DNA from 3 places in the Paenibacillus sp. JNU01 genome. Region 1 is predicted to be linked to each of the others. Evidence: riboswitches for the same ligand, from Rfam matches in the RefSeq annotation. Region 1 holds a riboswitch; each other region holds the start of a gene.

Region 1 (10,298 bases):
GTGGCAATAGGGTGAGCAACATGAAGAACGTACGATCAGGCAAAAAGTGGTGGACAGGGGCTATGGCCCTCGTCCTGGCCTTGCCAATAATTCTTTCGGGAGCAGTAAGTGCGCCACAGACAGTGGATGCCAAAGCAGCAATTAGCACCAAAGTACAGAAAGTAAAAGCAGCAGGACGTAATTTTACCGTACAGACCGTTTCGATTCCGAAGGGAACACCGGTTACCGTTGGACTCGCGAAGAAGCAAGTTGGCCAGACGGCTACATTGCCATCGATTGTGAAAGCCTATGGTGCACAAGCAGCCATTAACGGAGCATTTTTCGAAGCATATAACGGAGCGCCAGATCCATACGGCATGTTAATAGCAAATGGTAAGGTCATACATATTGGAAGATACGGAACATCCATCGGATTTAAGGAAGATGGCTCGGCGATCATGGATTCACTTCAGGTGAGTTTGACAGGTAAAGTAACAGATACAAAAGGCAAATCACGCAGTTGGTATGCGACATTTATTAATCGAACACCCTCTGCGAATGCAAGCATTACGATGCTGTATACACCTGAACGAGGTGCGACAGTCGGGTTCAAAGGTGGTACTGCAGTAGTCATGGAGAAAGGCATCGTGACCAAAAAAGTCCCTAACACCAATGTAGCCATTCCTAAGAATGGCTCTGTGCTGGTCTTCACAGGCAACCAAAAGTCCTCTTCAGATCGTTTCACCGTTGGCTCAACCGTAGAAATGAATTACAAATATACGAACGCAGCAGGTAAAGAGATTCCTTGGCAAGATGTGGTGACCGCTGTGGGAGCAGGTCCGCGTCTGGTGAAAGACGGCAAGGTAGCTGTAAATCCGACGAGTGAAGGTTTCAAGGATGCCAAGATTCTTAATGCTTCCGGAGCCAGAAGTGGTATCGCAATCATGGCGGACGGTTCTGTTATGCTGGCTACCGTTTCCGGAGCAACAATCAAGGAGTGGGCAGCGGTGATGCAAAAGCTTGGGGCGAAGCAGGCCATGAATCTGGATGGTGGCGCATCTTCAGGCATGTACGCCGGGGGCAAAATGCTGACCTCACCAGGTCGACTTTTGAGTAATACACTCGTGTTTGGTGGCTCTGTTCGTTAAAAGAAAGTGATTATGGGAGGGATGACGCAAATGACACTCACATCTGATCGAAAGCCAGAGGAGGGTAGTACAGCTGTTCTGGCCATCAATGTAGGACTGCCGCAACCGCTCTCTGGGCAGAAGCGTGAAGTGCTGAGCGGCATTGTGAAACACCCTGTATCCGACGCGGTTTTCCTGTCATTCACTGGAATGACAGGGGATGCGCAGGCGGATCTGGTGCATCATGGAGGCCCTGACAAGGCCGTTTGTGTATACGATTACAGTCGTTATCCGGAGCTGGAACAGTTGATGGATCGCAAGCTGGACTGGGGAGCTTGTGGAGAAAATCTGACGGTTGAAGGCTGTGCCGAAGAAGTCGTTCGGATTGGTGATGTCTACGAGTTGGGCGAAGCCACAGTGCAGGTCAGTCAGCCCAGACAACCTTGCTTCAAGCTGGGCGCACGGTATGATTTTAAGGAACTGCCTGTATATTTTCAGGAGAGTGGATATACCGGCTTTTACTTTCGTGTCCTGCAAGAAGGTGAGGTAAGGCCTTCATCGACATTTCGACGGATCAGCACCGATCCTGCATCAATGACCGTTCTTGAAGCCAATCGAATTATGCATCAGGGGAAAGAAAATGTCGAAGGTATCCAGGCGCTGCTGGCCATTTCTGCGCTGTCAGACAGCTGGAGGCAGACGTTAATGAAACGATTGTCCAAGCTGGAGAACAAGTAGCAGGATAACTATAGTGTCATCAAGTAAAGCACGAAAAATGATTTCCTTTTTAAACTAACTTGGGAGTGTGACTAACATGACGATCTTAGGCGCAATTGAAGCAGGCGGAACCAAATTTGTATGTGGTATTGGCACAGAAAACGGAGAAGTTCTGGAACGCGTAAGTTTTCCAACAACAACACCGGAAGAGACAATGGCTCAAGTGATTTCGTTTTTTGAAGGCAAAGGCATTGAAGCTCTGGGCGTAGGTTCATTTGGTCCGATTGATCCGATTGAAGGAAGCCCGACGTATGGCTATATCACAACAACACCGAAGCCACATTGGGGACAATATAACGTGATTGGCAAGCTCAAGGAGCATTTTGATGTACCGATGACATTTGATACGGATGTGAATGGTGCGGCACTTGGAGAAGCAACCTGGGGCGCTGCACAAGGTCTTGAGAGCTGTCTGTATATCACGGTGGGTACAGGTATTGGTGCAGGTGCTGTAGTTGGCGGTAAAATGGTCCATGGATTGTCACATCCAGAGATGGGACATATCATTGTACGCAGACATCCCGAGGATACATATGAAGGTTTCTGTCCGTATCATGGCGACTGCCTCGAAGGCCTTGCAGCAGGCCCAGCCATTAACAAACGTTGGGAGCAACCGGCTTATGAACTGCCTGCAGATCATAAAGCATGGGAGATTGAAGCACATTATCTGGCACATGCACTGATGAATTATGTTCTCATTCTCTCTCCACAGAAGATTGTTATGGGTGGCGGAGTAATGAAGCAGGAGCACCTGTTACCGATGGTTCGTAGCAAACTGCAGGAGTTGCTGGCTGGATATGTTCAGCATCCCGCACTTCAATCCGAGATTGACCAGTATGTTGTTTCACCGGGACTTGGTGACAATGCGGGACTATGTGGTTCGCTGGCGCTTGCCAAACTGGCATTAAATAAGTAGATCAATAAGAGATTGACGAATTTTACCATTGTGGTATGATATGGACAACAGCATAGTACGGTTAATGAGGAAGCACCTCTCTTGCATGGATTTTGCAGGAGAGGTGTTTTTTTGTGCTGCCTTTAGGTAGTGTAGCTAACCCGTTTAGGCTGAAATGTTAAAGGGAGGGAACGGAGATGGAAGTCATTTTCATGAACAGATTGTCCAGAATGTCAGATCAAAATGCAGAGTATGCACAGCTATGGATTGGGGAAGAGGAAGATGGTTGGCAGCTGGGATGGAGTCGCTACGAGGAAGGAGAACGTGAGGACAGCATCTGGTATGAAGGGACTTCTTGGGAGGAACTGCTTCATATTTATCGTCATCAGCTCGCCATACAGATGAGTGAGGGATACCGACCGCAGTTACAGGGGTTATTTCATGAGAATGATGATTTGAAGTTGCGCAGTTATGGTGGGCAGCGACTCCATTGTTACAGTGAGTTATACGGCAATGAGCAGTTATATACGGATTTGTGCGCCTGGCGTAGAAAGAGAGCCGTGTCTGACAGGAAGGCACCGTATTTTATTGCAACGAATCGTCTGCTGCGTTTGATCAGTGCCTTTGTGCCGCAATCGATGGATGAACTGATGCAATTGCCGGGCGTAGGGGAGAGCAAAGCGACCGACTATGGTGCTGAATGGATGGAGATTACGAACGGGTTGGAGCGTTCAACGACATTCCCGCTTGAATGGGTGTACACGGCGCTGAAGGAAGAAGAGTATGAGAACTGGTTATACAAGCAGAGAGAGCAGAAGTACAAACAGGAACTTGATAAGTTCACCACGCGCAAGCAGGTGCTTGAAGGCATGAAGGAAGGGCATACGTTAGAAGAAATCGTTAATCGATCCGGATTATCCCGACGCGAGTTGATTGAGCTGTTAGAGGCACTGGATCTCGAAGGTTATGACACCGATTGCCTTCTTGATGTGGAGCTTGCTGTGATGCCAGAGAACGAACAAGAGGCTGTATGGAGTGCATATGAGGAGCTGGGAGATACGTTCCTGAAGCCAGTATTACATAAGGTGTATGGAGCGGAGAAGCCCGACGGAGGAAGTCTGGAGCAGGTCTATGAAAAACTGCGCATGATTCGCATCCGCTTCCGTCGGCATGCAGAGACAGAGCGGAATGTAAGTTAGTTGCAGGGTATAGAAAAAGACGACGCGTTCCTCCAAGAGGAGCGCATCGTCTTTGTTATTTCGTACGAGTTCATACCCAGTCTTTTTTGCGGAAAATGAAGAACATGCTCAGGCCCAGTGTAACCATCAGGCCAATCACAACAAAATAGCTGTATTTCCAGTTAAGCTCGGGCATATTCGTAAAGTTCATACCGTATATACCGGTAATAACCGTCAGCGGCATGAAGACCGTGGTAATGGCGGTAAACACACGCATGATCTCATTCGCCCGGTTCGCTATACTGGATTGGTAGGCTTCTCGCAAGTTGCCCATCAGGTCGCGATAAGTCTCAAAGGTTTCCGATATTTTTACGGCATTTTCATAGATGTCACTGAAATACTTTTGCAGTTGATCATCGATGAGACGCAGGTCTTTTTTGTTCAGTGTGTTAATGACCTCTTTCTGAGGTCCAAGGACTTTTTTCAGCCACAGAATCTCACTGCGCAGCCCGATGATTTCATTCAGATGTGACTTTTTGGTATGCATCAGAATGTCTTCCTCAAGCTTCTCAATCCGTGCTTCAATTCGGTCACCTACGGTGAAATAATTATCAACAATCAAGTCAACCAGCAAATAGAGCAGACGATCCGGTGTACTGATTTCCTGTTCCCACAGGATTGGTTTCAGTGTGCGCAATTCGCTGACCTTTTGCTTCGTAACACTAATAATAAAATGTCTGCCGAGGAACAAGTTGACTGCACGCAGAAAAATCTCTTCATCATCGAAACGTATGCTATTGATCACAATAAAATAATGGTTCTCATAAATTTCAATCTTCGGACGTTGTTCTTCGTCACTAAGACAGTCTTCCACAGCCAGATCATGCATCAAGAACAGCGGTTGAAGTACCGCCAAATCGTCTACATCTGCATCAATCCAGTAAAATCCTTCCGCTGGTGGAGTCAGCGCCTGCTGAATATCGTCCACCGGAATAAACACACCGTTGTTTACCAACCGGATTTTCATCGTTAATCTACTCCTTCTGCACCCGCCAACTCGGCGGATATTATCATTATGGGCGCAAAAAGAACAAATCAGCCGGTCGGCAGCGGAGCCTGGAGATCAGGGCTGCGTTCACTATATAATCAAACGGAAGTCACGTCCCGCTGCCGGCATGCTGATGTCAATTCTCTATGCAGTTTGTCGGAATTCGGCTGCCAGTCAGGCCTCGGGTCGCCATCCATTTAATATGTCACCTCTCACATAAGGGTTTATAACACCTTGTTTAGTATACCGCTGGTACAAGGTGCTTTCAAGCGCAAAAATGTGTCTATTTCGCGCCCTGAGGCAGTGTATGACAACGGATGAAGAACGGTTCCGATCTGGACAGCAGACATAGAACTGCACCTTGACGTAAAGGCATTAATGTAATAAAGTAGACGGTGAACCATATTAAATTACAATCTAATACAGCGAAATCTTATCAAGAGTAGGTGGAGGGACTGGCCCGATGAAACCCGGCAACCGGCGGTATACCGCACGGTGCTAATTCTTGCAGCGACCTAGTGTCAAGTGGCACTGTTGTAACTGAGAGATGAGAGAGGCGCATATCTATTTACATATGACCTTTCTCGAAATCCGAGGAAGGTCTTTGTCATATGCCCCGACTTCTCAGCAGTGATTTTCGCTAAGGAACTTGAGGTTGTTTGTAACGTTGGATGAAAGAGCAATTCAATGTTTTTACAAGCTCAAGGCAGTCTGTCACTGTATTGATGTGAAGACATCAAGCCAGTGGCGGCTGCATCTATCTATGCACAAGGAGGAGTTAGACTTACCATGCCAATCAAAATTCCGGATACTTTACCAGCAAAAGAAGTACTTGAAGGAGAGAATATCTTCGTCATGGATGAAACTTCTGCATACCAGCAGGATATTCGTCCACTCCGTATCGCTATATTAAACCTGATGCCGACAAAGGAAACGACCGAAACACAATTGCTTCGTCTGGTCGGAAACACGCCTATTCAGGTGGATGTTGTTCTCGTACACCCCAAATCCCATACGTCGAAGAATACGTCTCAGGAGTATTTGGATCTGTTCTATAAAACCTTCGACGAGATTGAACACCGACGTTTCGATGGCATGATTATTACGGGTGCCCCGGTGGAACAGATGGATTTCGAAGACGTGAACTATTGGAATGAGATCCAGGAGATCTTCGAATGGACCAAAACCAATGTGACTTCAACCCTCCACATATGTTGGGCTTCCCAAGCAGGTTTATACCATCATTTTGATGTGCCGAAAGTACCACTTGATGAAAAGTGCTTTGGCGTTTTCCCACATACGATCAATAAACCACATGTTCCATTGTTGCGTGGATTTGATGAAGTATTCAACGTTCCACATTCCCGTCATACGGAAGTGAGACGCGAAGATATTGAAAAGAATGAAAATTTAGAGATTTTGGCTGAATCCGAGGAAGCGGGTATCTTCCTGGTTGCGACCAAAGACGGCAAACAAATTTTTGCCACAGGTCATGCCGAGTACGACCCGTTCTCATTAAAGTGGGAGTATGACCGGGATGTAGCCAAAGGATTGGATATTGCACTACCTAGACATTATTATCCGAATGACGACCCTTCCCGTATACCACCGGCTACTTGGCGAGCTCATGCCAACTTATTATTCTCTAACTGGCTCAATTACTATGTGTATCAAGAAACACCTTACGATATTGGCCCGCAAATCTAATCGAGATTACAGGAGGATGCAGCAATGGAAGACAACAACAAGTTGAAAATCGAAAGCCGCTTAGCACAAATAGGGTCCATCAATGAACCGGTAACAGGCGCCATTAACTTTCCGATCTATCAATCCACTGCGTTTCGCCACCCGAAGCTAGGACAAAGCACGGGGTTTGATTATATTCGTACGACGAATCCAACCCGTAAGGTATTGGAAGAAGCAGCCGCAGCGCTGGAGTCCGGTGATGCGGGGTTTGCCTGTAGCTCGGGTATGGCTGCCCTGCAAACGATCTTTGCCATGTTTGGTCAAGGGGATCATCTGATTGTATCGTTGGATCTATACGGTGGAACCTATCGTCTGCTTGAACGCATTCTGTCTCGTTTTGGCGTAACTGCCAGTTATGTAGATACGAATGACCTGGCAGCACTGGAGAAGGTTCGTCAGCCAAATACCAAAGCGGTATTTATTGAGACACCAACCAATCCATTGATGATGATCACCGATGTGGAAGCCGTTGCTTCCTGGGCGAAAAGTTACAACCTGTTGACCATTGTTGACAACACGTTGTTGACTCCATTTTTCCAACGTCCGATTGAACTGGGTGCCGATATCATCATTCATAGCGCTACCAAATATCTGGGCGGACACAATGATGTGCTGGCCGGACTAATTATAACCAAGGGTGAGGCATTATCTGCAGAGATGGCGTTCCTGCATAATTCCATTGGAGCGGTATTGTCTCCAAGTGACTCCTACCAGTTGATGAAAGGCATGAAAACGCTGGCTCTTCGCATGGAGCGTCATGAGTACAATGCGCTTACCATTGCCAAATATTTGCTTGAGCATCCAGCAGTGGGTGAAGTGTATCATCCAGGCCTGTCGGATCATCCAGGGTATGAGATACAAAATAAACAATCCACAGGTAACACAGGTATTTTCTCTTTTAAAGTGAAGGATGCACGTTACGTTGAACCATTGCTGCGTCATATCAAACTGATTGCTTTTGCCGAAAGTCTCGGTGGAGTGGAATCACTCATGACCTACCCAGCGGTACAAACGCATGCGGATATTCCGCTTGAAATTCGTGATGCTGTAGGTGTCGATGACCGACTGCTCCGGTTCTCTGTAGGCATTGAACATGCGGATGATCTGATTGCAGATCTTGGCAATGCTCTGACAGCTGCACAACAGGAAGTTGAAGGAGGCGTGCACTCATGAGTGAGTCCAACAACAAGCCCAATTCTGAATTGAAATTTGATACCAAATTGCTTCATTTTGGTGATGAAATTGACAAAACAACTGGAGCCTCCAGTGTGCCAATCTATCAAGCCTCAACCTTCCATCATTTTGATATCTTCAATCCGCCTCAACATGATTACAGTCGTTCGGGTAATCCGACACGTCAGGCTCTGGAAGATTACATCACACTGCTGGAGGGCGGAGCGCGAGGATTCGCCTATTCATCGGGGATGGCTGCGATCTCCAGCGTGTTCATGATGTTCTCCGCAGGGGATCACATGATTGTAACGGAAGATGTATATGGAGGCACATATCGGTTGCTTACTTCCATATTAAGCCGTATGCAGATTGAGACGACTTTTGTGGACATGACCAATATAGATGAAGTAAAAGCGGCGCTCAAGCCGAACACCAAGGCAGTTTATATGGAAACACCGTCCAACCCTACTCTGCGTATTACGGATATCGCTGCCGTAACTGACTGGTCGAAGGAACATGACCTGATCACGATTCTGGATAACACCTTTATGACACCGTACTATCAGCGTCCAATTGAGCTTGGTGTGGATATCGTCGTACATAGTGCTACCAAGTTCCTAGGGGGGCATAGTGATGTGCTGGCAGGCTTAGCAGTTGCTCGCACGGAATCACTTGGCGTACAACTGAAACAGTTGCAAAATGGACTTGGAACTGTACTCGGGGCACAAGAATCCTGGCTTCTGATGCGCGGGATGAAAACCTTGGGGGCTCGTATGGCTCATAGTGAACGGAGTACAGCCAGACTTGCGGCATGGCTTAATGAGCGCAGTGATATTACCGCTGTCTTTTACCCTGGACTGGAGGATCATCCGGGCCGAGAGGCACATGAGCGCCAGTCAACAGGATATGGAGCTGTCGTTTCATTTGACGTCGGTTCAGGAGATCGTGCAAAAGCAGTTCTTAACCGGGTGAAGCTACCCATTGTTGCTGTAAGCCTGGGAGCTGTCGAGAGTATTCTGTCCTACCCAGCGATGATGTCTCATGCAGCAATGCCGGCTGAGGTTCGCCGGGACCGTGGCATTACAGACGGGTTGCTGCGTTTCTCGGTAGGTCTGGAAGATATCGAAGATCTGATTGTAGATTTGGAACAAGCACTTCAGGAATCCTAACAAAAGGGAGTGTCCAAATACCCTTATGAGTATCACTTAAGTTCGGATAAATTCCATTCCATATGTAAAAAATTTTACTTATTTTTAAAGCACCTGTACATAAGGTGCTTTTTTTCACATGTAACCTGTGTTACGATATGTGGAGTACAGAAATGCGATGTTGCCACCAGAACTTGCTTCTTTTGAACAAGTTGGGACGGATCGTTATATAATTTCTCTTCATGAGGGAGGCTTTTTTACGATGAGTACGGTAGACCGTATCTTAGATAAAGCCCTTCGGGGCGAACGTTTGGACTTGGAAGACACGATTCAGTTATTTGAATCCAATGAAGTGGACAAAATCGGGGCAGCTGCTAATGTCGTTATGAAACGCATGCACCCTGAGCCATACAGAACATTTGTAATTGGGCGTAACGTCAACTACACGAACGTGTGTGATGTGTACTGCCGTTTTTGTGCTTTCTACCGCAGACCTGGTTCAGATGAAGGTTATGTGCTTCCAGATGAAGTTATTTTCCAGAAGATTCAGGAAACGGAAGATGTGAATGGTACCGAAATTTTGATGCAAGGTGGAACGAATCCAAACTTGCCTTTCAGCTATTATACAGACCTGTTGAAAGCCATCAAGGAGCGTTTCCCGAACATCACGATGCACTCGTTCTCACCTGCTGAGATTATGAAAATGGTTGAAGTCTCCGATGGCCTTACATTGGAAGAGGTTGTTCGTGCTATACACGAAGCTGGACTGGATTCCTTGCCTGGCGGCGGCGCTGAAATTCTGGATGACCGTACACGTCGGAAAATCAGCCGTTTGAAAGGTTCATGGCGGGATTGGATGGACGTTATGCAAACTGCACACCGCATCGGCATGAATACCACGGCAACGATGGTTATCGGCCTTGGTGAATCGATGGAAGAGCGTGCTTTACACTTGCTCCGTGTACGTGAAGCTCAGGATGAATGTATTGCGAACAAGTATGATTCCGAAGGTTTCCTGGCGTTCATTCCTTGGACTTTCCAGCCAGACAATACCAACCTTAAGCTGGAGCGTCAGACGCCGGAAGAGTACTTGAAGACTGTAGCCATCAGCCGACTGGTGCTTGATAATATTAAGAACATTCAATCCTCTTGGGTAACCATGGGTCCTGAGATCGGTAAGAAGTCGCTTGAATTTGGATGTAATGACTTCGGCAGCACCATGATTGA
Region 2 (10,298 bases), 3.0 Mb from region 1:
GTAGGGGAATGGGTAATGATTATAGCGACACAAAGGAAAGAAGGGATAACATGATTACGAGAGGTATCGACCATATTGGAATAACTGTACCGGACATGGAGCAGGCGACCCTATTTTTACAAGAGGCTTTTGGAGCCCAACTTGCCTATGACCATATAACGCCGGATGATCCGCCACAGGAAGGGCCTGAGACAGAGCGTAAATTAGGACTTCATTCAGGGGCAAAGGTTATTCATATTCGAATGTTATCGCTCGGGGAGAGCGCCAGTATGGAGTTATTTCAGTACGCAAATACAGTACAATCAGAGCCAGTCAGAGCATCGGATTACGGATTACAGCATATGGCGTTGTATGTGGATGATATGCCGGAAGCTGCACGACGCTTCAAGGCAGCAGGAGGAGTGTTGTTAACAGAGCCTGGAGCGCTGTCCGGGCATATTGAAGGCGGGGAAGGGAATGAGTTTGTGTATGGAAGAGCGCCATGGGGGATGCTGATTGAGCTGATCTCCTACCCAGTAGGTATACAGTATCCACATCACAGTGAAGCGAAGCGCTGGACACCACAAAAAAAAGTATAAAGATGAGAATAATTAAGAAACAGGGCGATGCGCGATGAATCGTCCTGTTTTCCTCGTATATAACGGCCAGGCAGTTACTAAAAAACAGAAAAAATGTTAGAAATACAGAAGTGTATGCTGCTTTGCTTTATGTTACGATACGTAAAAGTAGATACAAAGACATATTACGGATGGAATAAGTGGTTGTCAGCGGATATAGTGCAGCAGTTTCTTTTATAAAAAAATAAATGACAACAGGTGATCCAAAATGCTGCAAATTGGGTATCAATAGTAGAGTCATTAGAACCTGATGGATACATATGTTGTTGTGATTGTTGTTTTGCTAGTTAAAGGCTATCTATTATGGAATGAACTGTGGGGGTTATCAAGTGCCTATATTAGCTATGGAAAAGAAAGATGTTGTCACCGATGCACTAGTCATCAAGGCGATGGAGAAAAGTCTGGCTATTATTCGATTCGATCTGAATCGACGGGTAACTTATGTGAATGAAGTTTTTGCCCAGACCATGGGATATACGGTAGATGAAATGTATGGAATGAAGCATCAGCAACTATGCTTCGGCAATTTTGCAAATACCCCGGAATATGACGCTTTTTGGAATAGTATATTAAATGGTGTCAGCTACCAAGATAAGGTTGAACGCAAGGATGCAAAGGGGAATTCCGTATGGCTTGAAGCGACATATATGCCGGTGTACGATGAGATGAATCAGAAGATACTGGGTGTCTCCAAAATCGCCACTAACATCACCAACCGTCAGAATAACATCTCAGTCGTAGTGAATGAGCTGAAAACGATGTCACATGAGCTGAATGGGCAGGCAGATGTAGGCATTGAACGGAGCCAGGAATTAATGTCCAGTATTTCCTATATCTCAGAGGTGTCGGCCACTAACCGTGCGACACTGACTCATCTTCAGGAACAAGCGGGATCGATTCAGGGCGTGGTGCGAACCATACGCGAGATTTCATCACAGACACAGTTGCTTGCATTAAATGCCGCCATTGAGGCTGCACATGCTGGGGAATACGGACGAGGATTCGATATTGTGGCGAAGGAAGTCAAGAAACTATCCGCAATGGTAGAGAGTTCGATCAATGAGATCCGTGATAGTGTGACTGGAATAACCAAGGAAATTGGTAATATTACAGGTGGCACCAAAAAAGTAGAGGAATACGTCGAGCGGAGCCAGCAGCAGATTGAAATTGCTTTGAATGACTTCATGGCAATCGCTGCATCGGCTCACTTGTTAGATGCCAAGGCAGAGCATGTAACCAGAATCGTATAAGAATATAATATTATTTATTGTTAGCGGTTCCTCACAGAGGAACCGTTTTTTGTCTTTGGGTAGATTACTACCCACACAATGAGATTACGGGTTTGTCCTTAACGCATTTTAGGTTAGAGGGTCCGCAAAAAAACGGGAATTATTGTGATCAAACGGGGACACAATACTTGGGAATACCTGCAGCTTCGCATGCAGAGAAATGTTGGGGTGGGAACATGTGGTCAACAATTCTATCCTACGTGCCAGAAGGGCCCATATGGATTCAGGCATTCCTGGTTTTCATTATTCCAATTGGCATTACCATGACTACGCGCTGGATCAATGCCGCCATTAAGCGCGGAAGCTTCTCTCGTTCTAAGAAACCCTCGATATCCTCGAAGGATATCTCTCCAGCAGCCAAAGGACAGGGTCAAGGAACCGAGACAGGCCATTATGCCAATATTAAGTTAACGGAGAAGTATAGTACCAATCTGATTAGCGTGAAAGAAAGCTTCGGACAAAATGCAGATGTGCATATTCGGGAATTTACGATTAGGGGAACGAATACACGGGCTGCAGTCATCTACACCGAAGGTCTGGTAGATCAGGACTTGGTAGATGATCACTTGATTTCCCCGTTAATGTTAGAGGGCGTTCCTCTACTTAAGCAGGAGGGGTTTCTTCATCCAGACAACGCACATTTGTTGTCGGCATACCTGAAGGATCAATTACTTCCTGTCAGCCTGGTTGAGGAGACTTCGTCTCTCCAAGAGCTCTCAATTGGTGTGCTTTTTGGAAAAAATGCACTGTTGGTTGATGGGTTGCCAGGTGCTTTATTAATTGGTGGCCACAAGATCAAAAGTCGAGGTGTGAATGAACCGCTGTCAGAGGGATTGATTCGTGGACCCCGGATTGGTTTTACAGAGCAATTAAGCGATAACACAGGCATTTTACGTCGTTACGGAAGTGATCAGAGTCTCTTTATTCAAAAGTTTGAAGTGGGTTCACGGATCAAAAAAGAATTGGCGATAGCCTATATTCAGGATATTGCCGATCCCAATCTCGTTACTGAAGTCTGTAAGCGAATCGAAGAGATGGATATGGATTCGATGCTGGAATCAGGTTATGTGGAGCAACTCATCGAAGACAGTACCCTGAGTCCTTTTCAACAGGTACTAAATACGGAGAGGCCTGACCGGGTAATGGGTGCTTTGCTGGAAGGTCGGGTAGCTATTTTGCTGGATGGAACGCCATTTGTACTTGTTGTACCTGTGACCTTTAGCATGCTGCTTCAATCTCCCGAAGATTATTATGAACGTTGGATTCCAGGAACCTTTTTACGTATGCTGCGTTTTGTAGCTGCGATGCTGGCATTGCTCGCTCCTGCACTCTATATTTCGTTTATTTCGTTCCACCCTGGTCTTATCCCGACCAAGCTGGTTCTGACGATTATTGAAACGCGGACAGGGGTACCGTTTCCTTCGATCATTGAAGTACTGATCATGGAAATTTCCATTGAAATTCTGAGAGAGGCAGGGATACGGCTGCCTAAACCGATTGCGCCAGCGATGGGTATCGTGGGAGGTCTGATTATTGGACAAGCAGCAGTACAAGCAGGAATCATAAGCCAATTCCTGGTTATTGTCGTTGCGGTTACGGCGATCTCTTCCTTTACCATTCCAGTCTATAGTGCAGGGCTAACTCTGCGAATTCTGAGATTTGCCGCAATGTTTAGTGCCGCAGTTCTTGGTTTGTATGGCGTGGTTATGTTCTTCCTGCTTGTGTGCACGCATCTGGCACGGCTCTCAAGCTTTGGCGTACCTTACGTAGCTCCGGCCGTCCCTTATCACATCAATGAATGGAAGGATTTCGTTATTCGTGCTCCGTTGAACATGATGAGAATGCGTCCCAAAATGACAAATCCGCTCGATGAGGATCGTAAAAAGTAATCAAATTTTCCATCTACAGAAGCTCTGGAGGTGAACTAAAGTGAATGGCTCCCCACAAAAGATAACCACGACACAGGCCGTTATAATTATTGTGAATTACATGCTTGGTGCCGGGATCCTGACGTTACCTCGAACGACCAGTAAGGCTGTCGGAACACCGGATGTCTGGATATCCATTATTCTGTCGGGACTGATTATTGCAGGTGTCGGCATTATTCTGGTTACCTTGTGTCGCAGATTTCCGGGGAAAACGGTATTCCAGTTCACCCGTGAAATTACGGGGAGCTGGATTGCTTACATATTGGGATTTGCCATGATTATGTATTTTATGGTGATTGCCGCATTCGAAATTAGAGTCATGGCTGAAGTAACAGGGATGTATCTGCTTGAACGTACGCCCACATGGGCGATTGTTATGGTCTTCATGTGGATCGGTATATATATGATCTCAGGCGGACTTGGTGTCATAATACGGGTGTTCGAGATTATTCTACCGATTACAATCATTATATTTGTCATTGAAATTCTGCTGAGTAATCAGCTATTTGAGATTGGAAATCTTAGACCAGTGCTCGGCGAAGGTCTTATGCCTGTTTTCAAAGGACTTAAGCCTTCTCTATTATCATATACGGGGTATGAGGTGATGCTAATCATGACTGCTTATATGAAAAATCCGAAGAAAAGCAATAAGGCGATGAGCTGGGGCATACTTATATCCACCATTATATATTTGATTACGGTTGTCATGGTTGTAGGTAGCCTGTCCCTGGATGGAATCAAAACTCGAACCTGGCCAACGCTGGATTTGGTGAGAAGCTTCGAGATACAGGGATTAATATTCGAACGATTTGAATCCTTATTGCTGGTCATCTGGATTATGCAGATTTTTTCGACTACCGCGATCACACATTACTGTGCTTCGGTGGGTATTCGTGATTTGTTCCGTTCCAAAAAAATGAAGGGGATTATGTATGGTCTGCTTCCATTCATTTATGTGACAGCCATGATGCCCAAAACGGTGGATGATACTTTTGCACTTGGAGATATGCTGGGTAATGCATCTGTGTTTTTATTTGGCATTCTTCCTATGGTGTTACTGTTGATAAGTCTGATTCGCAAAAAAGGAGGCAAACATGCATGATGCCATTCCGTATGCTCTTACGTTTAGCTTCTGCCTTTTGTATTCTGTTGACGCTGTCCGGATGCTGGAGCAGTCGGGAAATAGAGGATTTAAGTCTCTATGTTGGTCTTGGAATCGATGTCGGCAAAGAGACGGAATTCGAGAAAGACATCGCTGCTCAAGGAGGCTCATATCCTAAGAAGAACTATGTAACTGCCACGGTGCAGATCGCTCCGGGCTTCTCCAACAGTCAATCGAGCCAGCAATCCGGTTCTCCTTCTTCCGGCAAAACATCCTATGCCAATGAACAGCTCAGTGGAGATTCCATGTTGCAAATCTTCCGTCAGTTTGCGTTAAGGCGGGATCGACCACTTATTGGACATCATCTGAAAGTTATCGTCGTTTCCAAGGATATTGCCAAAAAATATGGTTTGGACCAATTGCTTGATTTTGTACTACGGGATAATGATATTCGACCGAACTGCCTGGTGCTGATCAGTCATCATTCTGCATTAGATGTGTTGACTTCACAGGACCCGTCTCGGATTCCGGCATTTTATCTCACAGGAATTACGAACAATTCGTACTTGTCCAACAAAATATTGGATCCTGTATTATTGTCTAAGTTAGATGCACAGATGCAGTCCGGTTCCAGCTTTCTGCTGCAAAATGTGTTGAATTCCCATGGAGAGGACAAGTTCTCTGGAGGTAGCATTTTTGATGGAAAAACAACGAAATTCATTGGAGAACTTAGTCAAACAGATCTTGAGGGTTTGTCATGGCTCAATTCCAAAAAAAAAGGAGGTGTCTTAAAAACACATAACAAGCAAGGATTCACCGTGGTATATGAAATCAAGAAGAAAAAGGTGAAAATTATTCCCAAGGTGGTCGGCAATGATATTTCATTCCATGTGAAGACTGAATCCGAAGGCTGGCTGATGGAGGATTGGCGCGCTCCCGAGGAAGAGGAAAAAGGTGAATATCTAAGAGAATTGGAAAAGGATTTTGCTGAGCTGGCCGAACAACAGATTCGTCAGGTGTTGTACAAACTTCAGCATACTTATAAAGTCGATGTAGCGGATTTTCGGGACAGCTTGCGTATTAAACATCCAAAGACATGGAAGAAAGTCAAAGGTGATTGGGATAAAATTTTCAGTACCGTGCCGATCACGTATGAGGTAAAGACCACCATTACCAATCCAGGGTCTTCCACAGAATAGCGAGATGTGCCATTTATGATATAAATATTGACACATTCATAATCAATCGCTATATTTATAAAAAATCATTTTCTTATCCAGAGAGGTGGAGGGACTGGCCCTTAGAAACCTCAGCAACAGATCTGAAGGATACTGTGCTAATTCCAGCGGGTGAACAGCCTGATAGATAGGAGCGTTTGTTTTTATTTGTCAGTAACGGCGCACTCTTTAGGAAGAGTGGGTCTTTTTTGTTTTTTCTGGATGAAGAAGTAGGGAGCAGCAGGTATGGAGAACAACAACGACAAAGGGCATTTTCAGCGGAAGATGCAGGCACGGCATGTGGTCATGCTCTCTCTGGGTGGCGTCATTGGAACGGGATTATTCCTGAGCTCGGGTTATACGATTCAGCAGGCGGGACCACTGGGAACTATTCTTTCCTACTTGATTGGAGCGATCGTAGTATATCTGGTGATGCTCTGTCTTGGTGAACTGTCTGTTCATATGCCAGAGACGGGAGCATTTCATAGTTATGCGGCAAGATATATTGGACCAGCAACAGGCTACACGGTGGCTTGGTTGTACTGGTTAACCTGGACTGTTGCGCTTGGCTCTGAATTCACAGCCGCCGGTCTGCTTATGCAGCGTTGGTTCCCATCGGTAAATGTATGGATATGGAGCGCACTTTTTGCACTGATGATCTTTTTGTTCAATGCTTTAACGGTAAAACTTTTTGCGGAATCCGAGTTCTGGTTCTCATCTGTCAAAGTAGTTACCATCGTAATCTTCATTATTATCGGTGGCGCAGCCATGTTTGGGTTCATCCCCATGGGGGATGCTGAACCGGCTCCATTCCTTTCCAATATTACAGCATCCGGGTGGTTCCCTCATGGGGCTACAGCGATATTGATGACTATGCTTGCTGTAAATTTTGCATTCTCAGGCACTGAGTTAATCGGTATTGCCGCCGGGGAGACGGAGAATCCGGAAAAGACGATTCCCAAAGCTATTCATACCACACTGTGGCGTTTGGTTATTTTCTTCATCGGAACGATTGTTATCTTGTCGGCCTTGCTGCCCATGTCGGACGCCAGTGTATTGGAAAGTCCTTTTGTAGCGGTAATGGAGCGGGTGGGTGTACCCTACGCTGCAGACATTATGAACTTTGTTATTCTGACGGCAATTCTCTCTGCTGCCAATTCGGGCCTCTATGCATCTTCACGGATGCTCTGGTCTCTGGCTGACAAAAGAACGATCTCTCCGTGGTTTGCCAAATTGACCAAGCGCGGGGTACCGCTGAATGCACTTCTGATCAGTATGGTGGGTGGTGCACTGGCTTTGCTGTCCAGCATCATTGCGCCAGGTACGGTGTATATTACGCTGGTCTCCATATCAGGTCTGGCTGTCGTTGCCGTATGGATGAGCATCAGCGCTTCCCAGTACATGTTCCGCAGACAGTATATCCGGGAAGGACATGCGATCAAAGATCTGGTCTACCGCACACCACTGTATCCGGTGGTACCGATTGTTTCATTTATATTATGCCTGGCTTCATGTATAGGTATTGCTTTCGACCCGACACAGCGAATTGCGCTGTATTGTGGGATTCCATTTATCGCAGTATGTTACGCAGCTTATTATCTGACAGAACGTGTGAATAAGAAAAGAGGACAAGTACATGACACAAACCCAACCGACTAACCCGATAGAACAGATCCTGAGTGAACATCCGGTCATGATTCTGGATGGAGCGCTGGCGACGGAACTCGAACAGCATGGATGTGATCTGGATGATCCATTATGGTCTGCTCGTGTGTTGCTTGAGAATCCGGATGTTATTGTTCAGGTCCATACGGATTATTTTCGAGCAGGAGCCGACTGTGCGATTACATCCAGTTATCAGGCGACAGTGGATGGCTTCCGCAAGAGAGGCATCGGCGAGCAAGCAGCGTTGGACCTGATTCGCAAGACGGTGGAACTGGCTGCACAGGCGAGAGATGACGTATGGGCAGAAGTGCAAACCTCTGATATCTCGGTGACAGGATTCTTGGCTCGGCCACGACCGTTGGTTGCTGCATCCGTTGGACCCTACGGCGCTTATCTAGCTGATGGATCGGAGTACATCGGTCACTACGGTGTATCAGATGAAACGCTGGCTGCATTCCATCGTCCGCGGATGGCCGCGTTGCTTGAAGCGGGTGCTGATATTCTGGCTTTTGAGACCATACCATCCTTGCAGGAAGCACAGGTGCTGGTTGATTTGCTGAAGGAGTTTCCTCATGCCTATGCCTGGCTATCCTTTTCATTAAAAGATGGGACAAGCATCAGCGAAGGTACGCCGCTTAAGACATGTGCACAGACGTTTGGCTCCGAGCCGCAGATCACTGCGATTGGCCTGAACTGTGCTCCTATGGAAGTGGTGACGGAAGCCGTGAGTATTTTGAGCCGTGCCAGCGATAAACCTGTTATTGTGTATCCGAACTCGGGGGAAGTATACGATGCAGCAACGAAGACGTGGAGTGGACAGGGTACATGTGGCAGTATGAGTGATGCTTCGGAACAGTGGGTTGCTGCGGGCGCACGGATTATTGGCGGCTGCTGCCGAACTACGCCACATCAGATTGGTGAACTTGCGAAGAAGTGGCGGAGCTGAAGTATATTTAGCCGATCCAGATCTGCGTGGAAAAGCCCTTTCTTATCTTATAAAGGATAGGAAAGGGCTTCTTTTGCATGAGCATACCTTCTTGCTACACTTTATTCCACGACAAGAATACGCGGCGATGCCTGACGAATCACCTTGGACGATACCCAGGATCCTAGAGCTGCGGCAACAATACTCAGACAAGCAAAGAGTATAATGCCTCCCCAGTTCAGAATGAGAGGAATCTGTACGATACCGTATCCGGATAGGACTTTTTCAAGTAACAGGGGGAGAAGGTATACGCCTACAATGACTCCAAGCATTGAACCAATCAGAGCTAATGCAACTACTCCGGCAGCAATGGAGAACCGGATTTTTCCAGATGTCATTCCAATCGACTTATATATGCCATATGTCTTGCTCTCTTTGCGAATGCTGATCCGGCAGGTGCTGAAAATAATAATGAATGTAACCAAAATGAACAGCAGACCAATTAGAGCCATGGGGTACACCAGAATGCTTGCAGCTTCTGCATAAACAGAATCCAGCAGCGTTTTTTGCGTGACGATGGAAGCAGAGTCTTTGAAACGCTCATTCAATTGGTTAGCAATGACATCCGCCTGTGAAGGATCGTTGACATTGATAAACGCGACATCTACATCTCTGTAATTCGGATTTACGCTTCGAACCGCTTGAGCTGTGATTCTTCCGGATACCGACAAGTCGGAGATGGCCTGATAGATGCCCGAAATCATAAACGTTCGCTTTTCTCCTTCAATGTAGAGATCCATGAGATCTCCTATATCCTTGTTAAACATCTTGGCAACACTAACTCCGATTGAAATTTCATTTTCGAGTGTCGGATTGTCTCCTCTCAACGTCTCAAAACCAAGATCCTGATAGCTTCCATCCAATACTCTTAGATAAAGACTGGTAGACTGGCTGGCCACATCGGTTGGATCATCTGGAAGGATAACTCCGGTGATGTTCCCTTGCCAGCCCACATTTTTGATGCGAGGGTCTTCTTCCAATACGTTCTGCAGCTCTGCTCTCGGAAACGTAGTTTTGTTTACAACGACTGCGGCAATGTTAGCATTGTCATAACCCCATTTGGCCGCCGTCTGATAGATTCCGGTAATGCTGGTCAGTACAACATACCCGAGAACAAGTACGGAAGCAGCCATCGTGGTTAGCAACAACATCAGAACCGAGCTTTTGCTGTTTTTGATCAGATTGCGTATACCGATGACAAAAGAGACGGGCAATTGTCCAAACAAGGCCTGGTTTGCGAGCGGTGAATTCATTCGTTGCGCCATGCGTACATTGTCGCTCTCCGACATACCGTACCGAATGGCCTGTACAGGCTCAATCATGCGAGCTTTTCTGGCGTATAACACGACGAATGAAATAATCAAGACGAGTAACAGCAGCCCTACAACAATAGCAACTCCAATGCCCTCAATTGGAAGATCACCCTGGCCAGTCCGGAGGGACGATACGGAGATGTTGATGATGAATTTGGAGACGATTACGCTAAGTACCAGCC
Region 3 (10,298 bases), 3.3 Mb from region 1:
ACGCTCTTTGATGAATGTTTTTACTTCTTCGGAGTGCAGTGCAGCAGCTAATTTCTGAATTGCATCTGAATCCTTGTTGTCTTCACGGGCAACGAGGATATTTGCATATGGGTTACCTTGCAGATCTTCGATCAGCAATGCATCATTTGCCGGATTCAGGTTCGCTTCAAGCGCATAGTTGGCGTTGATGAATACCAGATCCGCTTCATCCAATTGGCGAGGCATCATGGCTGCATCCAGCTCGATGATATCCAGGTTCTTCGGATTGGCTGTGATATCCTGAATCGTAGATGTGATATTTGTATTGTCTTTCAGCGTAATAATGCCTTCCTTCGCGAGCAACAACAGTGCACGTCCACCATTGGATGGGTCATTTGGAATGGCTACTTTTGCGCCATCAGCTAATTCATCCAAAGATTTAATCTTTTTGGAATATCCGCCAAAAGGTTCAACATGAACAGGTGTTACAGCAACGAGGTTGAATCCACGTTCTTTATTCTCTGTGTCCAAGTAAGGCTGGTGCTGGAAGAAGTTTGCATCCAATTTTTTATCAGCAAGCTGCTGGTTGGGTTGTACATAGTCATTGAACGTAACGACTTGCAGACGAATGCCTTGTGCTTCCAGTTCAGGTTTGATGCTTTCCAGAATCTCTGCGTGTGGTGTAGGTGAAGCTCCCACTTTCAATTCAACCGTGCGTGGTGCACCTGCTGAATTGTCTGCGCCGCTATCGGCATCCTTGTTGTTTCCGCAAGCTGCGAGAACCGCAATCAGCATAAGACTAAGTAGAGCGAATGACCATTTTTTCATGTGTAAAACCCCTTCTCTAATCATTTTTTCATGTGGCGTTTGAATGACTGCACAGCCAACATGTTATCTATGTGTTATTTCCTGGTGAAAAATGTAACTAAGCGATCTCCAGCCATCTGGAGAATTTGCACGAGAATAATCATCGACACTACGGATATGATCATGATTTCATTTTGATAACGGAAATATCCGTAGTTAATAGCCAGTGTTCCCAGACCACCACCACCAACCATGCCCGCCATCGCCGTATAGGAGACAAGCGTAACGATGGTAATGGTTATCCCAGCAACCAGACCAGGTAACGCCTCAGGCAGCAATACCCGTCTTACAATCTGTCCGGTGGATGCCCCCATTGACTGCGCCGCTTCAATTACACCACGGTCAACTTCTCGCAACGTTGTCTCCACCAATCGAGCAAAGTAAGGCGCTGCTGAAATAACCAAAGGAGGTATGACGCCAAGAACCCCCGTAGCTGTACCGACGAGTATACGAGTGAATGGAATAAGAGCAACAATCAATATGATAAATGGGACCGAGCGCAAAATATTAACAATCAGGGATAGTATAGTGTAGACTGTCCGTGACTTCATTGAAGCAGATCGGGCTGTCATGAACAGCAGAACTCCGAGCGGTAAACCCAAGATAACGGTGAACAGGCCTGATACACCCAAAATCTGCAGTGTCTCTATGGAAGCTTTACCAACCTCTTCCCAACGAACTGTTGAAAAATCCATCTAACGAAGCACCTCCACATCAAGTCCCTCAGCGGTCAATTCGGATATCGTTCGATCAATCGCATTGGAATCACCTTCGAACCGAACGGTCAGTTGTCCATAAGGAACCTGTTTGATCGTAGAGATCGTTCCTTGCAGGATGGCAAAATCCACACCCGTCTTACGAACCGTTCTGGACAAAATCGCTTCATATGTTTTGTTCCCCAGAAAGGATATCTTCACAAGTTTCGAAGCAACACCTGCCTGCAATTCAATGCCTGCATTCGCCAGAGCGGTCTCTTCCAGAGCCAGTCCAGCTTCATGGTCACGCATCATGAAGTCCCGCGTAATCGCATGTTGCGGCTTCAGGAACACCTCGGTTACAGGTCCCTGTTCCACAATGCCACCTTGATGAATGACAGCCACCTTATCACAGATGTTCTGAATGACATGCATCTCATGTGTAATCAGCACAATGGTAAGGTTGTACTTTTCGTTAATGTCGAGCAATAACTTCAGAATTGAATTTGTCGTCTGCGGATCAAGCGCTGAAGTAGCCTCATCACAGAGAAGTACATTCGGATCACTCGCAAGTGCTCTCGCAATCCCCACACGTTGTTTCTGTCCACCTGATAATTGAGCTGGATATTTGTTGCTATGGTTCTCCAGACCAACGAGATTGAGCATTTCCTTCACTTTGCGATCAACGGCATCCTTGGGTGTATTCACAAGCTTTAGTGGAAAAGCCACATTATCATATACCGTTGCAGAGGATAACAGATTGAAGTGTTGGAAAATCATCCCGATCTTGCGTCTCTGTTGCTGCAATTCGGTTTTGCTCAGTTCAGTCAGATTGATCCCGTCAACCCATACTTCACCCTCCGTAGGCCGCTCTAGCAAATTAATACAGCGAATCAGTGTACTTTTACCCGCTCCGGAATGGCCAATAACGCCGTAGATTTCACCCTTTTGGATGTTCAAATTCAGCTCGGATAACGCTGTTGTAGACTTTTTTCCTTTGCCGTACGTTTTGGTTAAACCTTTTAATTCAATCAATCGCACTTGCCCCTTTCCAACCACCTACATGTATCTTTACCCGATCTAAAGGAAAACTCCCCTTAAAATACAAAAAAGAGCCCTTTGCAGAAACAAAGAGGGCTCTTCACGTGAAAGAATGTACCTTCTCATCTGCCAAAATCGTGCCTTGCACCATTTTGTAGGAATTAGCACCTAACATCTATAACGAATGATACATGTATCATGTCATTACAAATCGGTTGCCGGGCTTCATCGGGCCTGTCCCTCCGCCGCTCTCGATAAGAAATATGTTATTGTAGGATTTTATAAGTTCATGTAGTTCATACTTTATAATGTGAATGTAAATTTTGAGATGATCTGTTCATTCTCTGTCATTGCAACACTCTAATTGAAACTCAGTATATTCCAAGTATTCCGATTTGTCAAAGGGAATTATTTCTTTGCCATATTTTATTGATATAACGATAAGAGGCTGTTAACGTTTCACAGACCATATCCACGCCCTGACGCATTTCCTGCACATGCTGATTCAGATCCTCCAGCTTCACCTTACCTTGCAAGGTCTGGTGTAACTGCCACAAGTCATCGTGCATTTCCGAGTTCATGTAGTGAATTTCCATATTACGTCGTTTGCGCAGCTTGCTCATCGGCTCCCGATATGAGTCCTTGATCTGAATTAATTTCAATGCAAGATCATGATGTTCCCTCGCAAAATCGAACTGCCTTAACACCGTAAAATAAGAAAAATGCGCTTTTGTATTTGAAGTATTCAGCTGGAATATTTCATTCAATACGGTCCCGACTTTATCCAAAATGGCAAAGCAGCGGATGAAGCCATCTTTGTAGAAATACACATATCGGGCATACTCGGCTTTTTCAGTCGGTGTCATGTCGTCCGTTGAGCCTGCAACGACCTTTTTGCGAAAATGAGCTGCAGCGAAGCTGCTTTGCTCCAGTTCATCCAGTGAGGAGATGAGTCCCTGAGTCCACACATACAGTTTCCGATAGTCATGCGTGGGATCATGATCCACATGCATTTGCCGCTGAAAGAGCTCAAGTGTATGCGCCATGGAGTCCATCGCTTCCTTCAATTTACCTTCGTTTATACGCGGTTTTTCCCCCAACAACGTTCGCAGCATATTTAACCTCCTCTTTTCCGAATCAACATTTCATCACCGTAACACTTCATCCATTCCGTGTAATTGCTGCTTGCCATAGGTTGCCCTGATCCCCCTCACATCAAACAAAGTCCACCTGTCCAATGATGTACATCACTGGATGGTGGACTTTCATATTAGGCCGAGTACCTTCAAGAGAACTGTATCTGTATCTAGAACCGATTAACCGGTCGATGCAGCTTGTACACCAGGAAACTCATATACGTTAAAACTCCGAACAATATGGCGATATCCAGCATATGAGCGAGAGCTACGAACATGTATACTTCCGGACGGTTCATTGTCACCATCATGAAAATACCAATCACGACTTGCATCAGGATGAGAACAACGGATACCACGCCAAGGGTACGCATTTCCTTGTTGTCCGGATGATTACGGTAAGCGAAATGACCCAGAATTGCAATAACAATAACGAGCGACGCTGCTGCTGCACGGTGAGCAAAAGCAACCGCTACCCCTCCTGAAAGCTCAGGGATAATCTGCCCGTTACAGAGCGGAAATCCGGAACATCCGCCAGCAGAATTCGTGTGGCTCACAAATGCACCCGTGTATACCACGAGATATGTGTAAATGGTGGAGAACCAGACCAGATTCCTGAATTTTTTGCTCACCCGAGGGTATTTATTCAGGCGCTCCAATCCGCCATCTTTTGCCTCCTGCCTTATGCCCAGCGCCATCATCAGGGAACTGGCAAAAGCAATCAGTGCAAAGCCGAAATGCAGTGCCATGACTGCTGAAGATTGGGAAAAGACAACGGCAAAAGCCCCCATGATCCCCTGCACGATAACAAATACCAGGGTTAAGAAAGAGAACAATTGCAGGTCACGACGTGACTTGCCAAACAGCAGAAAAGCAACAAACGAGGCAATGGACAACAATCCAGCCAGTGCGCTTACAGCGCGATGGGAATATTCAATAAGTGAAGCCACAGTATGTGCCGGAACGAGTTTCCCGTTACATAAAGGCCATTCCGTTCCGCAGCCAAGGCCCGATTCCGTTTTGGTTACGATGCCTCCACCAAAAGTGGCCAGAAACATGACAAGACAGGTTAATACGGTTAACCATTTAAATAAAGTTAAGTGTTTCAATTTTTTCTCACCCGCTGTTGGTTTAAGATGGCGAAGAATATCCTTCGCTTGTTTCGATACTTTGACACTTATTTCACAACTAAATTCATTATACCGGATAAAATGTTCATTGACGTCCGCGCTTTGTGACAAAATGTTAACGTCTGATGAAATAATGACCCATAGGTCACTGGGGATATGTACATCAAATTTCTAACATAGAAACATGTCGAACACACAAACGCCATTTCCCTATTTCAAGAGAAATGGCGTTTCATCTAGTATACCCTTTTACAGCATGAACCTGTCATACTTTTATATAAGTTCAATGAAACATTTACACAATAACAGCGATCAAAAGGTTATTCTGTCATCGGAGTGTTTGTGTAGATATTCATCATTTGAACGTATATAACATTATTTATGGATCGTGTTGTACACTTCAACTGCGCGATCCAGGAACTGCTCAATCTCTTCTCTCGACTTGCGCAGCTTGTTCACGTACCGTACGAGTTCGCGCCCATCTGTATACGCCACAAAGCTCGGAATGCCAAGAATATTCTGCTCTTCACTAACCGTCCCAACCTGATCCACGTCGACCTCAATCAATGTCAGTTCACGTGCATATTTCTCTTCAACCTCAGGCATAAACGGATCGATGTATTTGCAGTCACCACACCAGTCTGCCTTGAATACGGCAATTGTCAAACGTGGGGATTGGATAGCTACATCAAAAGCCGGTTTGGAAGTAATCTGTTCCATTCGGTTCATCTCCCTTTCTGTACCTTGTCTTATCCTAAGTGAAGCAAATTGGCGAGTGGAAGTCAAATAATCAGTGCATACTTAGAATAAACCACATGGTCTGTGAATTTAAACCCAGAACATCATGAAAGGATGTCACATCATGACTTCCACCAGAACCGATTCTTCCAGCGAACAGCATCACGGATCCCTCTTGCAGATGGTCCGTTCCATTCCGGGTGCTGCCCGGGAAATCTGGCGTGGCAAACAGGCTGCATGGCAAGCCTCAGCACAGCTTCGTCATCCATTGCGTGACATCGAGTGGGATACCGATACGGCAGCTGCCCTACAGTCTGAGGTAGAGCGTCTGTTACCTGCCAGCAGCAAGTCTTTTGCACGCACGGACCAGGTTCAAAGCGCACTCGTCTGTGAAGAAGATTGCATCATTCTGGAAGAGATAAAGACACTGACCCAGGAGCATAACCGAAGTAATGTTACCCGCACGTCAGCCTATCTGGAATGTTATGAGCAATACCCTGAACTGCATTGGGCTCTGCTGGCCCATATGGTCTCTCGCAACGGTGGATATCATATGACAGATCTTCAGAGTGACTTAATGCATAATCTGCAGAATCAGAGCGATCGCGAGCATATGTATCGGCTGCTGGAGCGATGCAATGCACTCATTTTCCAGGATGCATATCCCCAGCTACAGCTGTATATGAACAGTCGCCGGATTGGACGAAGCTGTTTCCATCTCTTGTCACACTTTCACGTATCTGCGTTTATGATGCCGTTTTGGGAACGCTTTTGGCTGGAACGGTGCAGTTCACTGCTTAGTGTGGCATTAATTATTAATGAGCAGAACTATATCGAGAGCCGTGTGGTGCAGCATCCTTATTTTCAAAAAGAAGTACTCTCCAAACCTGCATTCCATCTGCATAATTTGGCGGGGCTTAATCATATTATCTTTCCTCTTGGTCGGGGAGCAGGCCTCGCAGGACGCGTCATTGAACATTTTGGCAAGTTGGATGAGCGGATCATGTTTGGCAAAGGCCTATATGCTCTGTTATTTGGGGTGGAGCAAGTCCACACACAAGTGTTGGCGTTCGCACGTTCGGTTCCCCATCGTGGATCACGGGCCGAATATTGGCCTGGCCTGTTTACCCATCGTGAAGAAGAGGCAGGTGATCATACATTATACGCGCAAGCGCTACTTGATGAAGAATGGCTTCCAGAAGGGCAACGATTATATAGTCCGGAACTGCTATCCGTATGGGGCGACACGCCTTATGAACCGATTACCAGACAAGACTGGCTTCAGACTCGGGATTGTCTCGGTTATCTAACAGCACCGCGCCGGCCATGGCTGTTTGAGATGAGTCACGAACATCGGTATGGGATGTTGAAAACAGCACTGGCTCATGATGCGAAAGCCATCACACACTAATGCTGAAGATCATATGGAGCAGGTAAAGCCGGATGATGTGAATTTCCCAATGTATCGCTAATTCTCGCTTGCTGGGCTAATATTCAACGCAGTCACGCAGCTCGCCTTTGCGATACAAAAAGCCCTGTCCGCTTAACAGCAGACAGAGCTTTTATCCATGAACTTTTATCATTTATCCGATGTTCACAACATATTGGAGCTTGAATGATGCTCCGTGTATTCTTAACCTCTTTGCCCGGCTCCACGTTGAAGACGCATAAGTGGACGGAGAATTTTTTGCAGAATACGGGGGTAACTGCCCAGCTCGTCCTTGCGTAATACACGCAGCACAACCATGAGAACCAGATACACCACCACAACAAGCACACCAACCACAAGGCAGGTAAGCAAGAAGGATACACGCGCTGGCAGGAACAGTCCAAAGATCGTATTCCCAATCCAGTTCGTTGCAAATCCTACACCTGCTGCAAGCAACACTGTAATGATAAAACCTTTCCAACGATCTCCCATGATGGAGAAATCAACGATTTTGCGAAGGACCCGCAGATTCAGGTACGTGATTACCAGGAAACAAAGGGCCGTTGCAATAATGATGCCGTAAATGCCAAAGATCGGCGCCAGAATCAGACTTGCGATCAGTTTGACTACAACACCTGCTGCCACACTAATCATCGTAATCCGCGGTTTCCCTACCCCAAGCAAAATGGAGTTGGTGGTCATCATCGTAATCTGGAAAATAGTACCGAATGTCAGCAAGGCAATAATCGGCGTTCCATCCAGATTGGTAAACAGCAATCCGTTGACCGAATACGCTGCTGCACAAAGTGCAATGACAATCGGCATACCTGTTAGAATCGAAATACGCATCGCAAGTGTAACCTGACTCTTCAGATGCGCTTCATCCTTGCGGGCAAATGCTGCCGAGATAACAGGCACCAACGATTGACTTAAAGCGATCGCCAGAATCGGAGGGATACCCGCAATACTTTGGGCCTTAGCTCCCAAGATCGCCAGAACGCCTGTCGCTTCTTCTAGTCCAATCTGGCCACTGAGCAGCGGAACCACAAGGGATGAATCGATGAAGTTAATGGCTGGAACTGCAAGTGAGGACAGCACAATGGGTATAGACAGCTTGAAGATATCGCTGTAGATACCTCGCATCGGTAGCTGCTTTGCAGGCTCGTAATTCAATTGGGCCGCACGGTCGCTACGACGCAGCTTCAAGGTGAAGTACAGCATGACACCAAAGGCACCCACACTTCCTAATACCCCACCAAATGAGGCACCCGCAGCAATCGTTTGATCATCATAATTCCATTGCAGCATGACATAAGCCACGATAATAGCTGTACCTACACGGGCGAACTGTTCCACAATCTGCGAAATACCACCCGCTGTCATGTTCCCTCTTCCCTGGAAATATCCACGCATCATTGCAATGGCCGGGAACAGCAGCAAGGCTGGAGCCAAGGCGCGAATGGCGCTGACCGATGCCGGTACTTTGGAGACATACGTGGCATAATAAGGTGCAGCGAACCACAATAAAGCAGACATGACTACCCCGGCGACAGCCGCAAAGATCAGGGCTGCACGGTAGATCTGTTGGGCTTCACCCGCGCGTCCGAGTGCATAGCGTTCCGATACCATTTTGCTAAGTGTACTCGGTATGCCCGCCGTTGCTACAGTTAACAGCATTAAATATACCGTATTGGAGATGGTGAACGATGCGTTACCGACATCTCCGAGGATATGCTCCAGCGGCACCCGTTGAACCAACCCGAGTACTCTCGCGATTAGCGCAGCGGCTGCCAGTATGAGCGTACCCCTAATGAATGTTTCTTTCTTAGACAAACGAATTCCCCTTCTTTCCTCCACACCGGACGTGCATCCCGTTGAAGCTAATCCTGAACGTTTAGGCGAATCTTACCACCCAGATAATAAAGAGAACAATCATGACGATTTGCAAAATAATTTTCATCACAGTACTCGTAAATAGTCCCACGACGGAACCAAATCCAACTTTCGATGCTTTGGAAGGTGAAGACCCACCGATCAATTCCCCAATAAAAGCCCCGATAAATGGTCCCAACACCAGTCCGAATGCCGGAATGACAAATGGGCCAATGATAACACCAATGGTACTCAGCGTGGTCGATAACTTGGAGCCACCGAACTTCTTCACACCCCATGCGCTGACGACATAATCAGCCACAAACAACACAACCACAATCAGAATCTGGATGATCCAGAACCATACACCGAACGGATCAAAACTGAAGAACCAGCCGTAGACCAGAAACGCGAAGAAAATCGCTACAGCACCAGGCAGTATGGGATATACCGTTCCAGCCATCCCCACTGCAAACAGCAGCACAATTAAAATCCAGGCAATGGTTGCGAGCAAAGGTTACTCCCCCTTCAAAATATGTTCACGAATCACTTCGACGATGCCGTCTTCATTGTTACTCGCTACGATCAGATCAGCCGCTTCCTTCACCTGCTCTTGCGCATTACCCATAGCTACACCCAAACCTACCGCCTCAATGACAGCCAGATCGTTCAAGCTGTCTCCGACAGCAACAACTTCGGACATCTCGATGCCCAGCAGCTTGCAGACTTCCGCTACACCACTAGCTTTGGATATACCTGCAGGGTTGATCTCAATATTAACGGGTGAGGAATTGGTCATTTGCAGACCACCCATTTGTTGCAGTTCCATCATGATCTGGTGACGAACTTCATCCACTTCGGTATTGAAGCCGAATTTCAACCATTCCAGACCTTCAATATTGTCCGTCCAACGGTCACGATTGAACAGCTCTTCCACGGAGTATGCCCAGTACCAGCTGTTATATTTCTCACCGATCTCCTGCATTCTGCGAATCAATGCCGGGTCCATCAGATGACGCATATGCAGATCATGCGGAGCTTTCCAGACCTCACTGCCGTTAACGGTAACCATCGGTGTCTCCAGCCCAAGCTGCACCGCATAAGGCATCGCGTGGAATACCGCTCTTCCCGTGGATAGGCACACATGTACCCCCCGACGAATCGCAATCTGAATCCACTTGGCGGTCTCCTGCGTAATTTCATGATTATCATTAAGCAATGTTCCATCCATATCCAATGCAAGCAATTTGTATTTCAGTTCACTCATACAGTAGTTCCTCCCTAGGTTGTCTCTCTCTCCAAGTTGAACTCATGGATATCCATTCAGGCACTACGCGGGCAGAAAACCTTTCGAGTCGTAGTATCTTTGTTTTAGAATTACCTTTTTCTTTAGTGTATTGAGATTATACGA

Evidence for each region. A riboswitch is a leader RNA that binds a small molecule or an ion and turns the genes downstream of it on or off. The one in region 1 is predicted to bind S-adenosylmethionine.
Region 2: linked by a shared signal. The riboswitch ahead of mmuP (S-methylmethionine permease) and the one ahead of metA (homoserine O-acetyltransferase MetA) in region 1 are both predicted to bind S-adenosylmethionine.
Region 3: linked by a shared signal. The riboswitch ahead of NLBNIHML_RS11875 (methionine ABC transporter ATP-binding protein) and the one ahead of metA (homoserine O-acetyltransferase MetA) in region 1 are both predicted to bind S-adenosylmethionine.

What each region holds. Positions count from the first base shown of each region.
Region 1 is NZ_CP169723.1:6,002,260-6,012,557, forward strand. It holds gene NLBNIHML_RS26400 (5'-3' exonuclease) at 1-15, shown strand, start outside; gene NLBNIHML_RS26405 (phosphodiester glycosidase family protein) at 21-1,127, shown strand; gene NLBNIHML_RS26410 (MOSC domain-containing protein) at 1,158-1,844, shown strand; gene NLBNIHML_RS26415 (ROK family protein) at 1,921-2,799, shown strand; gene NLBNIHML_RS26420 (HRDC domain-containing protein) at 2,976-3,977, shown strand; gene corA (magnesium/cobalt transporter CorA) at 4,048-4,983, opposite strand; SAM riboswitch class I at 5,435-5,558, shown strand; gene metA (homoserine O-acetyltransferase MetA) at 5,794-6,711, shown strand; gene NLBNIHML_RS26435 (PLP-dependent transferase) at 6,736-7,923, shown strand; gene NLBNIHML_RS26440 (trans-sulfuration enzyme family protein) at 7,920-9,092, shown strand; gene mqnC (cyclic dehypoxanthinyl futalosine synthase) at 9,334-10,298, shown strand, end outside.
Region 2 is NZ_CP169723.1:3,048,216-3,058,513, reverse strand. It holds gene NLBNIHML_RS13300 (VOC family protein) at 51-578, shown strand; gene NLBNIHML_RS13295 (methyl-accepting chemotaxis protein) at 947-1,867, shown strand; gene NLBNIHML_RS13290 (spore germination protein) at 2,083-3,795, shown strand; gene NLBNIHML_RS13285 (GerAB/ArcD/ProY family transporter) at 3,836-4,936, shown strand; gene NLBNIHML_RS13280 (Ger(x)C family spore germination protein) at 4,933-6,135, shown strand; SAM riboswitch class I at 6,206-6,308, shown strand; partial or broken gene mmuP (S-methylmethionine permease) at 6,400-7,810, shown strand; gene mmuM (homocysteine S-methyltransferase) at 7,790-8,764, shown strand; gene NLBNIHML_RS13265 (ABC transporter permease) at 8,866-10,298, opposite strand, start outside.
Region 3 is NZ_CP169723.1:2,737,322-2,747,619, forward strand. It holds gene NLBNIHML_RS11865 (MetQ/NlpA family ABC transporter substrate-binding protein) at 1-807, opposite strand, end outside; gene NLBNIHML_RS11870 (methionine ABC transporter permease) at 882-1,541, opposite strand; gene NLBNIHML_RS11875 (methionine ABC transporter ATP-binding protein) at 1,542-2,576, opposite strand; SAM riboswitch class I at 2,702-2,843, opposite strand; gene NLBNIHML_RS11880 (Cthe_2314 family HEPN domain-containing protein) at 2,981-3,697, opposite strand; gene NLBNIHML_RS11885 (COX15/CtaA family protein) at 3,889-4,827, opposite strand; gene NLBNIHML_RS11890 (thioredoxin family protein) at 5,224-5,568, opposite strand; gene NLBNIHML_RS11895 (DUF2515 family protein) at 5,711-6,997, shown strand; gene NLBNIHML_RS11900 (putative polysaccharide biosynthesis protein) at 7,220-8,848, opposite strand; gene NLBNIHML_RS11905 (DUF456 domain-containing protein) at 8,910-9,350, opposite strand; gene NLBNIHML_RS11910 (Cof-type HAD-IIB family hydrolase) at 9,405-10,154, opposite strand.